Regions from separate parts of the Sphingobacterium sp. xlx-130 genome, predicted to be linked through region 4. Evidence: riboswitches for the same ligand, from Rfam matches in the RefSeq annotation. Region 4 holds a riboswitch; each other region holds the start of a gene.

Region 1 (3,133 bases), on a different contig from region 4:
TCATCCATTGACTGCGGATACAACTCGCGGTAAAAAGAAAGATAATCTTCATCTGTCAGTTCCGAAGGAGACTTCGTCCAAGCTGGATTTGTATTGTTAATAAAGTTATCAACTTCAATCGATTTGTATTTAGGTTTACCCTCTTCGTCTTCACCATCTGGCTCCGATGTAGTTTTTGTACCGAAACGAATAGGAACAGGCAAGAACTTGGCATACTTATCCAGGATCTGCTGCAACTTAAACTTATTTAAGAATTCCTCGGAATCCGCATTGATATGTAGAATAATGTCTGTTCCACGTGTCGTACGCGTACCTTCCGAAATCTCGTATGAAGTACTACCATCACAGGTCCAGTGTGCTGGTTCAGCGCCATCTTGGTAAGACAAAGAGTCAATCTCCACCTTATCTGCAACCATAAATGCCGAATAGAAACCTAAACCAAAACGCCCAATGATTTCATTCGCATCGTTGGCCTCTTTAAATTTCTCCATGAACTCAGTAGCACCTGAAAATGCAATCTGGTTGATGTATTTTTTGATCTCTTCCGCAGTCATACCAATACCGTTGTCCGATATCGTAATAGTTTTAGCTGCTTCATCAAATTTCACATCAACAACTAGCTCACCTACTTCACCATTGAACTGACCTAGCGAAGATAACCGTTTAATTTTCTGAGAGGCATCCACAGCATTAGACACCAATTCTCTTAAGAAAATCTCGTTATCAGAATATAAAAACTTTTTGATCACCGGAAAAATATTCTCGGTGTGGATCGAGATACTACCTTTTTCTTGCATATGTATTTTACTATTTAACTTTTTATTATCACAATAAACTTATCAAGGCCTGTTCCAAAGTTGACTTTAAGACAGAATGTCAGAATAACATAAGAAAAGCACTAAAATTCTGTCACTCTTATCTCTTTCAATTATACATTATCACCTCCTTATATATAGGTTTAAGACAACGGTATATCTCCTTCTGTCCAATTAGGTATTTAACTGAGATGAAATAGAGGGTTTATAGAGATTTACCTCTATTAACCCTCTACAAACCCTCTATTATAGCTCTATAAAACCACAGTAAAGTTAGAAGAATACACGGCTAAAGTAACTACTAATATCCTATGACGAAACATTGGTATAAAAACAAAAGCAGAAAATGAAAGGTTCTCTTTGTTTTTATCAAAAAGTCTACTAAATTTGTAGCGTATTCAGAATTGCAAAAGCAATACCAACCGAGTGTAGTCACCGCGGTGGTAAAATAATACGGGTTTACAACCAAAATAAACGTCTTAAAAACGCTTATTTTTCCTACCGATTTCTGGATACAATTTATGGTTTAACAAATAAATTTTTAAATTGTATGGCAACATCAATATCATTCTATCAACACTTATTAGAGAAGTTTGCACACTACTCCACCGAAGAGCTTATCCATCTCAATAATGAAACTATAAAAAGTCAAGGCTGGGGTTCTTCAAGAGCGACATTCCGTACGGCCATCATATCGGCTTTCTCCAAAAAAGGAGTTGATTTGTCCCACATCGTGACCAAAAACGATGGCTTTACCAGTATTCTATCGGTACCGGTAAAGCTTGTCGAAAACACATTGATCCCGATCAGTTGCGATTCTAAATCGTAATTGATCGGGATCAATGTGTTTTCACCCTTGGGGACTAATGGGCATGTGCTATAGCGTACAGCGCAAAAGTACCCAACCAGTGCGACCCCATATAATCATCTTGTGCAGACAGATTGGGCAACGAAAAGGCGATGTGCTCATTTGCTATTTTATTCAAATGCGACACTTGAGGAATAGCCTTGGCAATTCCGTACAGACAAGCGGCACGGCTGTAGTTCAATCCATCCAGGTGGACGAGCTTGCCGTCTGTACGATCTTTAACTACAGCTGCAGACAGGCTGAATCCCGGCTCAAATAGACTAGGCATAAATTTTTTAAGCCAACCGCTATACGATTGCTCATCTAGGATCTTACTCATTAAATATGCTTCCTCTAGACAAGGTGATAAGAAGTCATAACCACTCGGCTCATAGGCTAGATTACAATTCACGTCATTTAGAAAAAGCCGTGTGCCATGCTCTTTCAATACCGATTCAAAAGCTTTATCCCCTACCGAACGGGCATAATCCAATGACAGTGACAATCCAAAAGCCGAGTTATCATGCTGTCCGGCACGGATAGGATAGACCAATTTAGGCAGGTACTCTTTGTACCTATCGACCAATAGGTCTACCAAAGGCTGTAAATTTGATTTCCATCGCTGCGCGTCGGTATTCTCTTTCCATTGCGACAGGCTTTCCTGGAGTTTAAACAACCAAGCCCATCCATATGTACGTTCGAAACTGGTATTGTTTTTATCCTTAAAAAAAGCCAATTCCACGGCTACATTTTCCGGAGTGATATGTTGATTCAAAATAGAACGGATTTTTCCGTCCTTATCCAGATCTGGGTATTTTTGCAGGAGCTCCACAATAGACCAATAGCCATGTACCGACGAATGCCAGTCAAAACAGCCATAAAATATTGGACGCAGCTGCTTAGGCGATTTTAAGTCGTCGCTAGACCCCAATACCTGTCCTAGCTTATTCGGGTACTCCACTTCAAGACAGTGGATAGGCAATAAAAAAATTTGAGCAGCCTGTTCTTTCGTCAGGCTAATGTGTGCTGCCTCCTCCTTCGTATCCATTGGTTCCTTCCTTGCAGAATTATTACTACAATTCGAAAAAGAAATACTGCAGACAAGAGCCAAAGGCATCCATAGTTTGATTTTCATTTCGTATTTTTATTTAGCTTTAATAGATTGTTCTAAAATTATCATAATTACATTAAACTATCAAGTCATGAACATAACAGACTTAGTCACAGGAGGCATCGGCTCGAAAGCCATTTCTTCAATCGCAAATTTATTGAATATTGAAGAAAGCAAGGCAAAATGGCTCGTCGCTGCTGCCGTACCTTTAATGATTGCTGCATTAAACTATAATGCAAAAAAAGACCCTTCCAAAGAAGCGGGAATCAATAAAGCATTAGATCAACATAGTGGAGATATACTGGACCAACTGGGTGGATTGCTCGGACAAGAACCTTCTGATGATGACAATAAAATTGT
Region 2 (3,133 bases), on a different contig from region 4:
TAAGAATTCGGAGAGGAGCGACATTGTTCATCCTACAAAGTAAAAATTAAAAATGGGAAATTCAAAAGAGACTTTAAGCGATAAGCAATAGGCTATAAGCTAATTATTTTGGAGGGTAGACTTTTTGCCTATAGCAGTATTAAGTGATTAAAAATCAGTTTGTCTTTTTAATTAACTTCGTTGAACTCGCAAGCTCGGTTTTTATTTTTTACTTTTTATTGTTATCTTTGCGTCCCCTCTTACATACAGTACGGGGGATATGTTGAATACATAAATAATAATTAAACATGGCAACTAAAATCAGATTGCAAAGACATGGTAAAAAAGGAAAACCTTTTTACCACGTAGTAGTAGCAGACTCACGTGCACCACGTGATGGTAAATTCATCGAGCGTTTAGGTTCTTACAACCCAAACACTAATCCAGCAACTATCGTTTTAGATTTCGAAAAAGCTTTAGATTGGATGAACAAAGGTGCTCAACCTACAGACACAGCACGTGCTATCCTTTCTTACAAAGGTGTGTTGTACAAAAAACACTTGCAAGGTGGTGTGAAAAAAGGAGCTTTTGATGAGGCTAAAGCTGAAGAGCTTTTTACGAACTGGGCTGAAGGTAACACTGCTAAGATTGAAGGTAAAAAATCTGGTCTTGCAAATGCTAAAGAAGAAGCTAAAAAAGCAGCTTTAGTAGCTGAGGCTAAGAAAAAAGAAGAAAAAGCTGCCGCTGTAGCTGCAAAAAATGCACCAGTAGAAGAAGTTGCTGAAGAAGTAACTGAAACTGCTGAAAACACAGAAGAAACTGAAGGTTAATCTTTCATAAAGTATTCAAAGAAAAATGGTCGGTTCATATTATGGGCCGACCATTTTTTTCTGAAGCTGTATATTTTATTGATCATTTCATGTTTTTTAAGGAGTCAATGAGCTCGCTTCGTTCGGACCATAGGCCATCAAGAACTTTCATCTCCGTTGATGATTCATTGGAATCATGAAAGTTTTTCTTTTTTAATTTTTATTTTTGACTTTTAATTTGATAGAATGACCATAGAAGAAAGCTTTTACATCGGATATGTAAGTAAAACCAGAGGACTCAAAGGGGAGGTGCAATTGTTTTTTGAATTTGAGGATTATAATGAACTGGACTTCGAGATTATCTTTTTAGAGGTGAATAAGAAGTTGGTTCCTTATTTTGTGGATCAGATCAAGCTTCATAACAACAGTACCGCATATGCTACATTTGAAGATGTAGATCATATTGATAAAGCGCAGGTGTTGGTCCGTAAAAAAATGTACCTGCCGAATGATAAGATGCCGGAACGGGATCCAGATGATTTCCGGTATACAGATTTAGTGGGGTACTTGGTCATTGACGAAGAGCATGGTGAACTCGGAGAAATTATTGAAGTGCAGGAGATGCCGCAGCAGTTTATAGCTACGGTAGATATCGATGGTAAAGAATTGATGTTTCCACTCTCCGATGATTTGATTCTAGGGATTGATCCCGATGAAGAAATCATTGAAGTAGAGCTTCCTGAGGGATTGGTCGATCTGTACAAAGAGTAATTTTTTACTTTTTCATTTTTACTTTCCACTTTTAACACCGATATTAGCAGAGCTTATAGAGAAAGGCCGAGGGAATAGACCCGAAGAAGCCTTAGCAACCTGACGCTGTTCAAGGTGCTACATTCTATCCACCAGTTGGCGGAAAAGATAAGCTGCAGAATCACAAGGTCTTTGTGTGCTTTCTCTTAGCCTAAAAACAATTGTATGAAGATTATCGACCATATTAAACAGGCTGATGGGAAGACTTTGTTCTCGTTTGAACTTCTTCCGCCTGCTAAGGGCAAAGGGATCCAAAGTATTTTTAATACAATGGATGAGTTAATGGAATTTAACCCTCCTTTTATTGATGTGACTTATCACCGGGAGGATTACCTGTATAAGGAACATGCTAATGGTTTGTTAGAGCGTGTTGCCTATCGTAAACGCCCTGGAACGGTAGCGATATGCGCCGCAATAATGAATAAATATAAGGTGGATGCTGTACCTCATCTTATCTGTGGTGGTTTTACCAAAGAGGAAACAGAGAATGCATTGATAGATCTAAATTTCTTGGGTATTGACAACGTTTTGGTGTTACGGGGAGATGCCCGTAGGGGAGACGCTGATTTCATTCCTACGCCAGGTGGACATGCTTATGCTACGGATCTATTACAGCAAGTAAAGGATATGAATGGGGGGCATTACCTGCATGAAGATGTAGAGAGCTCGGAACAGACGGACTTTTGTATTGGTGTAGCTGGCTATCCTGAAAAGCACTTTGAGTCGCCGAACTTTAATACGGACTTCAAATGGTTAAAGAAAAAAGTGGAGATGGGAGCAGAATTTATCGTGACCCAGATGTTCTATAATATTGATAAGTACAAAGAGTTTGTCCTTAAATGTAGGGACAATGGTATTCATGTGCCTATTATTCCAGGATTGAAGCCCTTGACTTCAAAGAAGCAGCTGATAGCTTTGCCTAAGATATTTCATTTGGATATTCCAGAAGAGTTGAGTGATGCTGTGGATGCTTGTAAGACTAATGTAGATGTGCATCAGGTCAGTCAGGAGTGGATGGTGAATATGTGTCGGGAATTGATAGATTTTGGTGCTCCAGTATTACATTTTTATACGATGAGCAGCCCTGGGCCCACAAAGCGGATTGTCGAACAGTTAGCGTAAATGTTAAGGATTATTGATCAATGGTTGATTGTTAATTTTATATGTTTGTATTTGAAGAGCGAAGCAATCTATCCTATCAGGGGGTAGATTGCTTCGCTTCGTTGTATTTGTGTTAAAATTTGTTAACAATTGGTTGTTATGAAGCGTGTTATGTAGATTTATTTACTGATAATCTAAATTAATGCACGGATGACTTATAACAAAGCAAATAACTTGATCGGCTGGCTATGTGGTCTCGTGGCCGCAGCGGTTTATATCGCTACGGCCGATCGGTTTAATAGCTGGTGGGATACGGGGGAGTTCATTGCCTCGGCCTATAAGCTACAGGTCGTTCATCAGCCAGGCGCCCCATTGTTTCTTCTTATTCAAAACCTATTTTCGAATCTGGCAATGGGTAATGTCTCGAAAGTTGC
Region 3 (3,133 bases), on a different contig from region 4:
ACATACCAATTGTAAGCTTTTTACTCATTTCCCTTTTTTATACTGTGATTTAAGTTTTACTATTTCTTTTGTTATTTTATCTTGTCAAAGGCTTGCTGTAGATCTGCCTTTATATCGTCAATATGCTCGATTCCTACAGATAAGCGTAGTGATCCAGGGTAAACTCCTGCTGCCTTTTGTGCTTCAGCACTTAATTGTTGGTGCGTTGTCGCAGAAGGGTGTATAATTAATGTCTTCGCATCACCAACATTTGCTAAGTGACTGATCAGTTCTAAAGAGTCTATAAACTCATCTGCTTTCTGTGCACCACCCTTTATGGTGAAGGAGAGAACAGCGCCATATCCATTTTTAAGATACTTTTGAGCCAGTAGGTGATGAGGGTGACTTTTTAGCCCTGGATAGCTCACTTCTTCTACTTGTGGGTGTGCTTCTAGCCATTGCGCTATTTCCTGTGTGTTGTCAACATGACGCTGTACACGCAGGGATAACGTTTCTAATCCTTGCACAAGTAAAAATGAGTTGAAAGGGGATAATGCCGGGCCGAAATCTCTCAGTCCTTCTACACGGGCTCTAATCGCGAATTGGATGTTTCCAAAGGGGCCGTCTACACCGAATACATCGGAGAATACTAGACCATGATATCCTTCAGATGGCTCGGAGAATTGTTTGAATTTTCCATTCCCCCAGTTATAGTTACCTCCATCGATGATCACACCTCCTATACTTGTACCATGTCCACCGATCCATTTTGTTGCTGATTCAACGACTACGTTGGCACCATGTTCAAGTGGTTTGAATAAATATCCACCAGCTCCAAAAGTATTGTCTACAATTAATGGCAAGTCGTATTTGCGTGCTACAGCAGCAATTTTTTCGAAATCAGGAATGTTGTAGCTCGGATTACCAATTGTCTCAACGTATATCGCTTTTGTTTTATCGTCTATTAACTTTTCTATGTTTTCGGCATCGGTATTAGCTGCAAACCTAGCCTCAATGCCCAGTCTTTTGAAGGATACTTTGAATTGGTTATAGGTACCCCCATAAAGATTTGCGCTAGATACGAAGTTCTCTCCACTTTCTAAAATATTTGTTAGTGCAATAAATTGCGCTGCTTGACCTGAGGCTACTGCTACTGCTGCTACACCACCTTCTAATGCTGCGATCCTTTTTTCGAAAACGTCGGTCGTAGGATTCATAATACGGGTGTAAATATTTCCAAACTGCTTCAACGCAAATAGGTTTGCTCCATGTTCTGCATTTTCAAATACAAAAGATGAGGTTTGGTAGATAGGTAACGCGCGGGATCCTGTCGTAGGATCTACTTCTTGTCCTGCATGCACCTGTAATGTTTCGAAATTTAAACTTTTATTATTAGCCATTTTTATTTTTTTTTGCTGTAAGATATTATGTGGAAATGCGAAAGAAATTTGGTTTTTGGTCGTCATTTATAGTGTCAATTGCATATCACCTTATTATTCGGGACTGCAATAGATACTGACGACTAGCGCATTCGGGTAGAGATACAACTGATATTGGTTGTATAAAAGGAGATTTTGCGAGTAGGTTTACTATTCGCAACAATTGCTAATTGTCTTGTGAAATTTAATGTCATCGTCTTTTTTCATTTATATGCTCCAAAGATTTATTTCTTTGGACAGGAATTGGCACCTTTTCAAATCTTTTTTGAAGGTTGCCAGCGGGTCATTGAGCCAGTCTCTCGCCGCTTCTTTATAAACCAAGACCTATACTAGAAAGGTGTTGATTAGATACACTATCTATCGATAGTGCAGAGCAAATATAATACAAACTTTTAAATAACAAAAAAAATAGGACAAGTTTCTGCGAACTGTTGTAGTCAAGCCCTTAAAACTTCAGGTGCTTGACTGTTAGTCCATTGTTTATAAGTTGCTTTAATGCGGCGATACCAATAGTTAAGTGGGTTTCGACAAACTTTGCGGTAACCGATAGATCGCTTTCAATTGTTTTAACGCCTTCTGGAATCATTGGTTGATCCGAAACGAGTAAGAGTGCTCCTGTAGGGATTTTGTTTGCAAAACCCACGCTGAAAATGGTCGCGGTCTCCATATCTACGGCCATGACACGTATAGTCTTTAAGTATTTTTTAAAAGCTTTATCGTGCTCCCATACCCGCCTATTTGTAGTATAAACCGTTCCTGTCCAATAGTCTCTGGCATGATCCCGAATTGTAGTGGATATTGCTTTTTGCAGTGCGAATGCGGGTAGGGAAGGCACTTCTGGTGGAAAATAATCATTTGAAGTTCCTTCTCCCCGAATAGCAGCAATTGGCAGTATTAATTCGCCCACAGCAATTTTCTTTTTTAATCCACCTGTTTTTCCTAGAAATAGGACAGCTTTGGGTTTAATTGACGATAACAGATCCATTACTGTGGCAGCCATAGGGCTTCCCATGCCAAAGTTGATGATGGTTATCCCGTTGGCGGTGCATGCTTGCATGGCCTTGTCTTCGCCGTAAACAGGGGCATCTTCATGCATAGCAGAGAACATCTTAACATATTTAGAGAAATTTGTCAAGAGGATATATTCGCCAAACTCTTCTAAAGGTTTGCCTGTGTAACGGGGCAACCAATTTGAAACAATATCTTCTTTTGATTTGAGTCCAGGTGTTATTGGAGTCTCTACAGATTTAGTTTTTTTCATGTTCCGTGGTTTTTAATTAAAAAATAATCCCCCACCGAATGGGTGAGGGATCGTTGTATTAGGCTACTTTCAATTTCTTGATATCTGATTTAGCAAATTTTTTCTTTGCATAATCGAGCGTTATATGTAGCGTGGTGTCCTCACTTTCTTCTTTGCTTGTCGGTATCTCGAACATCGCATCGAGCATGATTGCCTCACATATACTTCGTAGACCTCTAGCGCCTAGCTTAAAGTCCCAAGCTTTGTCAACGATAAAATTATAAACCTCCTTGTCAAATTTGAGTTCTATTCCCTCGTACTCAAATAACTTGACGTATTGTTTTATCAACGCATTTTTAGGTTCTGTGAGGATACTTAATAAAGTTTCTTTATCAAGCGGATTCAAATGCGTTAATACCGGTAGTCGGCCTATCAGCTCCGGAATTAGGCCAAAGCTTTTTAGGTCTTGAGGTGT
Region 4 (3,133 bases):
AATGGGTATGAACAAAGAACAACAGGAGAAAATATTTGACCAGTTCTATCGTATACCCACAGGCAATCTACACAACGTAAAAGGGTTTGGTCTAGGGTTGAGCTACGTACATGACATAGTCAAAAGACTTGATGGTAAGATACAAGTAAAGAGCGAAAAGGATAAAGGCACGACCTTTGAGATAACATTACCTCTTAAGACAGGGGAATCCAACAATTGATAAATACAGACTACTATGCAAAAAATATTATTAGCAGAGGACGATCCTAATTTAGGCGAACTCTTAAAAGACTATCTTGAACTTAAAGGCAAATATGAAGTAGTCCTTTCTCAAGACGGAGAGCAGGCATTAGAACAGTTTAAAAAAGATAATTTTGATTTATGTATATTTGATGTGATGATGCCCAAAAAAGATGGCTTCACACTAGGAAAAGAAATCCGAAAAATAAATCAGACAGTTCCTATCATTTTTGCTACTGCAAAAGGAATGATGGAGGACAAAACGCAAGCCTTCGAACTAGGCGGAGATGATTACATCACTAAACCTTTTCGCGTCGAAGAGTTACTATTACGTATAAATGCGCTACTAAAACGCGTCTCCAAAGACAAAGATGAGGATTTAGCTGATAAATTCGAAATTGGTGGGTATTTCTTTGACTATACCAGCCAAGTTATATCCTATAAGGGACAACAACAAAAACTTTCTACCAAAGAGGCTGAATTACTACGTCTCTTGTGTCTAAAGAAAAATGACGTTTTGACAAGAGAAGAAGCTCTTATTAAAATATGGCATGATGATAACTACTTTACAGGACGTAGTATGGATGTTTTCTTAAGTAAATTGAGAAAATACCTAAAAGAAGACCCAAATGTCGAGATAGTCAACGTACATGGTAAAGGTTATAAACTACTCGTAAGCTAATACCAAATACAGAAAGAAAAAAGGAGATTTGTAAGTTCTCCTTTTTTTTCTTTGTAATTTCAATTCTTCTCCATACCTTAGCATCGCTTATAGAGAAAGGCAGAGGGACTAGACCCGATGAAGCCTTAGCAACCTGTCTCTTGACAAGGTGCTAAATTCTATCCGCCAGCTGGCGGAAAAGATAAGCCGAAGTTTCTGATCCAAGAACTCTCTCTTTACAGCATTATTTTTTTATTAAAACAATTTAAAAGGAAAATAGTATGTTAATTACCAACAACTTAGGTTACCCAAGAGTGGGACCTTTCCGCGAATTAAAAAAAGCTAACGAAGCATATTGGGCTAAGAAAATTTCCGCGGAAGAACTATTACAAACAGCTAAGGAAATCCGTGAAGCGAACTGGAAAACACAAAAAGATGCCGGCATCGACCTCATTCCATCCAATGATTTTTCTTTTTACGATCAAGTACTAGACCTTTCTTTAACAGTGGGTGCAATACCGGCCCGTTACACTTCTTTGCTAAGCAAAATCGATAATAACTATAGTTTAGATCTTTACTTTGCTATGGCTCGTGGATTCCAACAGGATGGAATCGATGTAACCGCTTCTGAAATGACAAAATGGTTTGATACAAACTACCACTATATGGTACCTGAGTTCACCAAAAACCAAACATTTAAGCTGAATTCAGAAAAATTCTTAAACGAATACAACGAAGCGAAAGCTGCTGGAATAGAGACTAAGCCTGTTATTATTGGCCCTATCACCTATCTATTGATCGGTAAAGAGAAAGAGGCTGGATTCGAACGTATTGATTTAATTGAGAACCTACTTCCTGTTTACGAGCAAATTTTATCAAAATTAGCCGAAGCTGGAGCTAAGTATATCCAAATTGACGAGCCTTACCTGGCTTTGGACATCGACGCAAAAACAAAAGCATTATACACCTCAGTATTCGCAAGATTAAATGCTGCAGCAGGAAGTGCTAAATTAATCGCAACAACCTACTTTGAAGCGTTAAAAGACAATGAAGATTTAGCCTTAAGTCTTCCGGTACATGCATTACATTTAGACTTAGTACGTGGAGAAAACCAATTAGACACAGTGCTACCTAAAGTTCCTTCCTCTTTGACGTTGTCATTAGGAATTGTCGAGGGACGTAACATCTGGAAAAACGACTACGAAAAATCTTTGACCAAAATCCATCAAGCAGTAAATACGCTTGGTTCAGACAGAGTATGGATAGGCACTTCTTCGTCATTACTACATGTACCATTTGACTTGGACAGCGAGAAAAACGAAGAAACACTTCCGGCAGCAGTTAAAAACTGGCTTGCATTTGCTAAACAAAAATTGGCAGAAGTTAAAGACCTAGCAATATTAGCGAACGGCGAAATTGACGCCACTACAGCACAGCGTTATGAAGCAAATAAAGCTGCGGCCGAAAGCCGTCGTACATCTCCATTAATTCATAAACCTGAAGTAAAAGAACGTGTTAATAACATTACGGATGATGACGCTCGTCGCACATCTTCTTTTGCAGCACGTAAGATAGCTCAACAAGCGAAATTCAACCTACCAGCGTTTGCTACTACCACTATTGGATCATTCCCTCAGACCAAAGATGTTCGTAAATGGCGAGCTGATTTGAAAAAAGGTCTTATAACACAAGCAGAATATGACAAAGCTATTGCCGAAGAAACAGAAAGCACCATCCGTCTTCAAGAGCAATTAGACATTGATGTATTAGTACACGGAGAATTCGAGCGTAATGATATGGTTGAATATTTCGGAGAACAGTTAGCGGGATATGCATTTACACAATACGGATGGGTTCAATCTTATGGTTCTCGTTGTGTTAAGCCACCTGTAATTTACGGAGACGTATATCGTCCAGCTGATATGACAGTACGTTGGTCCTCTTATGCACAATCATTGACAGACCGTCCAGTAAAGGGTATGTTGACAGGACCTGTAACGATCCTTCAATGGTCTTTCGTTCGTAATGACCAACCTCGTGAAACGACGACCTATCAGATTGCTCTCGCGATCTTAGATGAAGTACAGGCATTGGAAAAAGCAGGAATAAAAATTATTCAGATCGATGAACCAGCAATCCGTGAAGGACTTCCTTTACGTAAAGCTGATCAACAAAACTACCTAAACTGGGCTGTTCGATCGTTCCGCGTCTCCTCTTCTAATGTTGAAGATG

What was found. Region 4 has a riboswitch for S-adenosylmethionine ahead of metE (5-methyltetrahydropteroyltriglutamate--homocysteine S-methyltransferase). Riboswitches for the same ligand answer to the same signal wherever they lie in the genome.
Region 1: another riboswitch for S-adenosylmethionine. It lies ahead of G7B18_RS04865 (5-oxoprolinase); the one in region 4 lies ahead of metE (5-methyltetrahydropteroyltriglutamate--homocysteine S-methyltransferase).
Region 2: another riboswitch for S-adenosylmethionine. It lies ahead of G7B18_RS14630 (methylenetetrahydrofolate reductase); the one in region 4 lies ahead of metE (5-methyltetrahydropteroyltriglutamate--homocysteine S-methyltransferase).
Region 3: another riboswitch for S-adenosylmethionine. It lies ahead of G7B18_RS05600 (O-acetylhomoserine aminocarboxypropyltransferase/cysteine synthase family protein); the one in region 4 lies ahead of metE (5-methyltetrahydropteroyltriglutamate--homocysteine S-methyltransferase).

Annotation. Positions count from the first base shown of each region.
Region 1 is NZ_WFKN01000003.1:355,533-358,665, forward strand. It holds gene htpG (molecular chaperone HtpG) at 1-797, opposite strand, end outside; SAM-I-IV-variant riboswitch at 1,205-1,298, shown strand; gene G7B18_RS04865 (5-oxoprolinase) at 1,366-1,644, shown strand; gene G7B18_RS04870 (DUF2891 domain-containing protein) at 1,679-2,797, opposite strand; gene G7B18_RS04875 (DUF937 domain-containing protein) at 2,865-3,133, shown strand, end outside.
Region 2 is NZ_WFKN01000008.1:164,379-167,511, forward strand. It holds gene G7B18_RS14615 (UvrD-helicase domain-containing protein) at 1-31, opposite strand, end outside; gene G7B18_RS14620 (30S ribosomal protein S16) at 288-809, shown strand; gene rimM (ribosome maturation factor RimM) at 1,035-1,559, shown strand; SAM riboswitch class I at 1,610-1,713, shown strand; gene G7B18_RS14630 (methylenetetrahydrofolate reductase) at 1,764-2,720, shown strand; gene G7B18_RS14635 (protein O-mannosyl-transferase family) at 2,910-3,133, shown strand, end outside.
Region 3 is NZ_WFKN01000003.1:526,456-529,588, reverse strand. It holds gene G7B18_RS05605 (homoserine dehydrogenase) at 1-28, opposite strand, end outside; gene G7B18_RS05600 (O-acetylhomoserine aminocarboxypropyltransferase/cysteine synthase family protein) at 72-1,379, opposite strand; SAM riboswitch class I at 1,623-1,737, opposite strand; gene G7B18_RS05595 (AMP nucleosidase) at 1,864-2,679, opposite strand; gene clpX (ATP-dependent Clp protease ATP-binding subunit ClpX) at 2,738-3,133, opposite strand, start outside.
Region 4 is NZ_WFKN01000005.1:200,396-203,528, forward strand. It holds gene G7B18_RS09675 (sensor histidine kinase) at 1-220, shown strand, start outside; gene G7B18_RS09680 (response regulator transcription factor) at 236-922, shown strand; SAM riboswitch class I at 1,007-1,110, shown strand; gene metE (5-methyltetrahydropteroyltriglutamate--homocysteine S-methyltransferase) at 1,183-3,133, shown strand, end outside.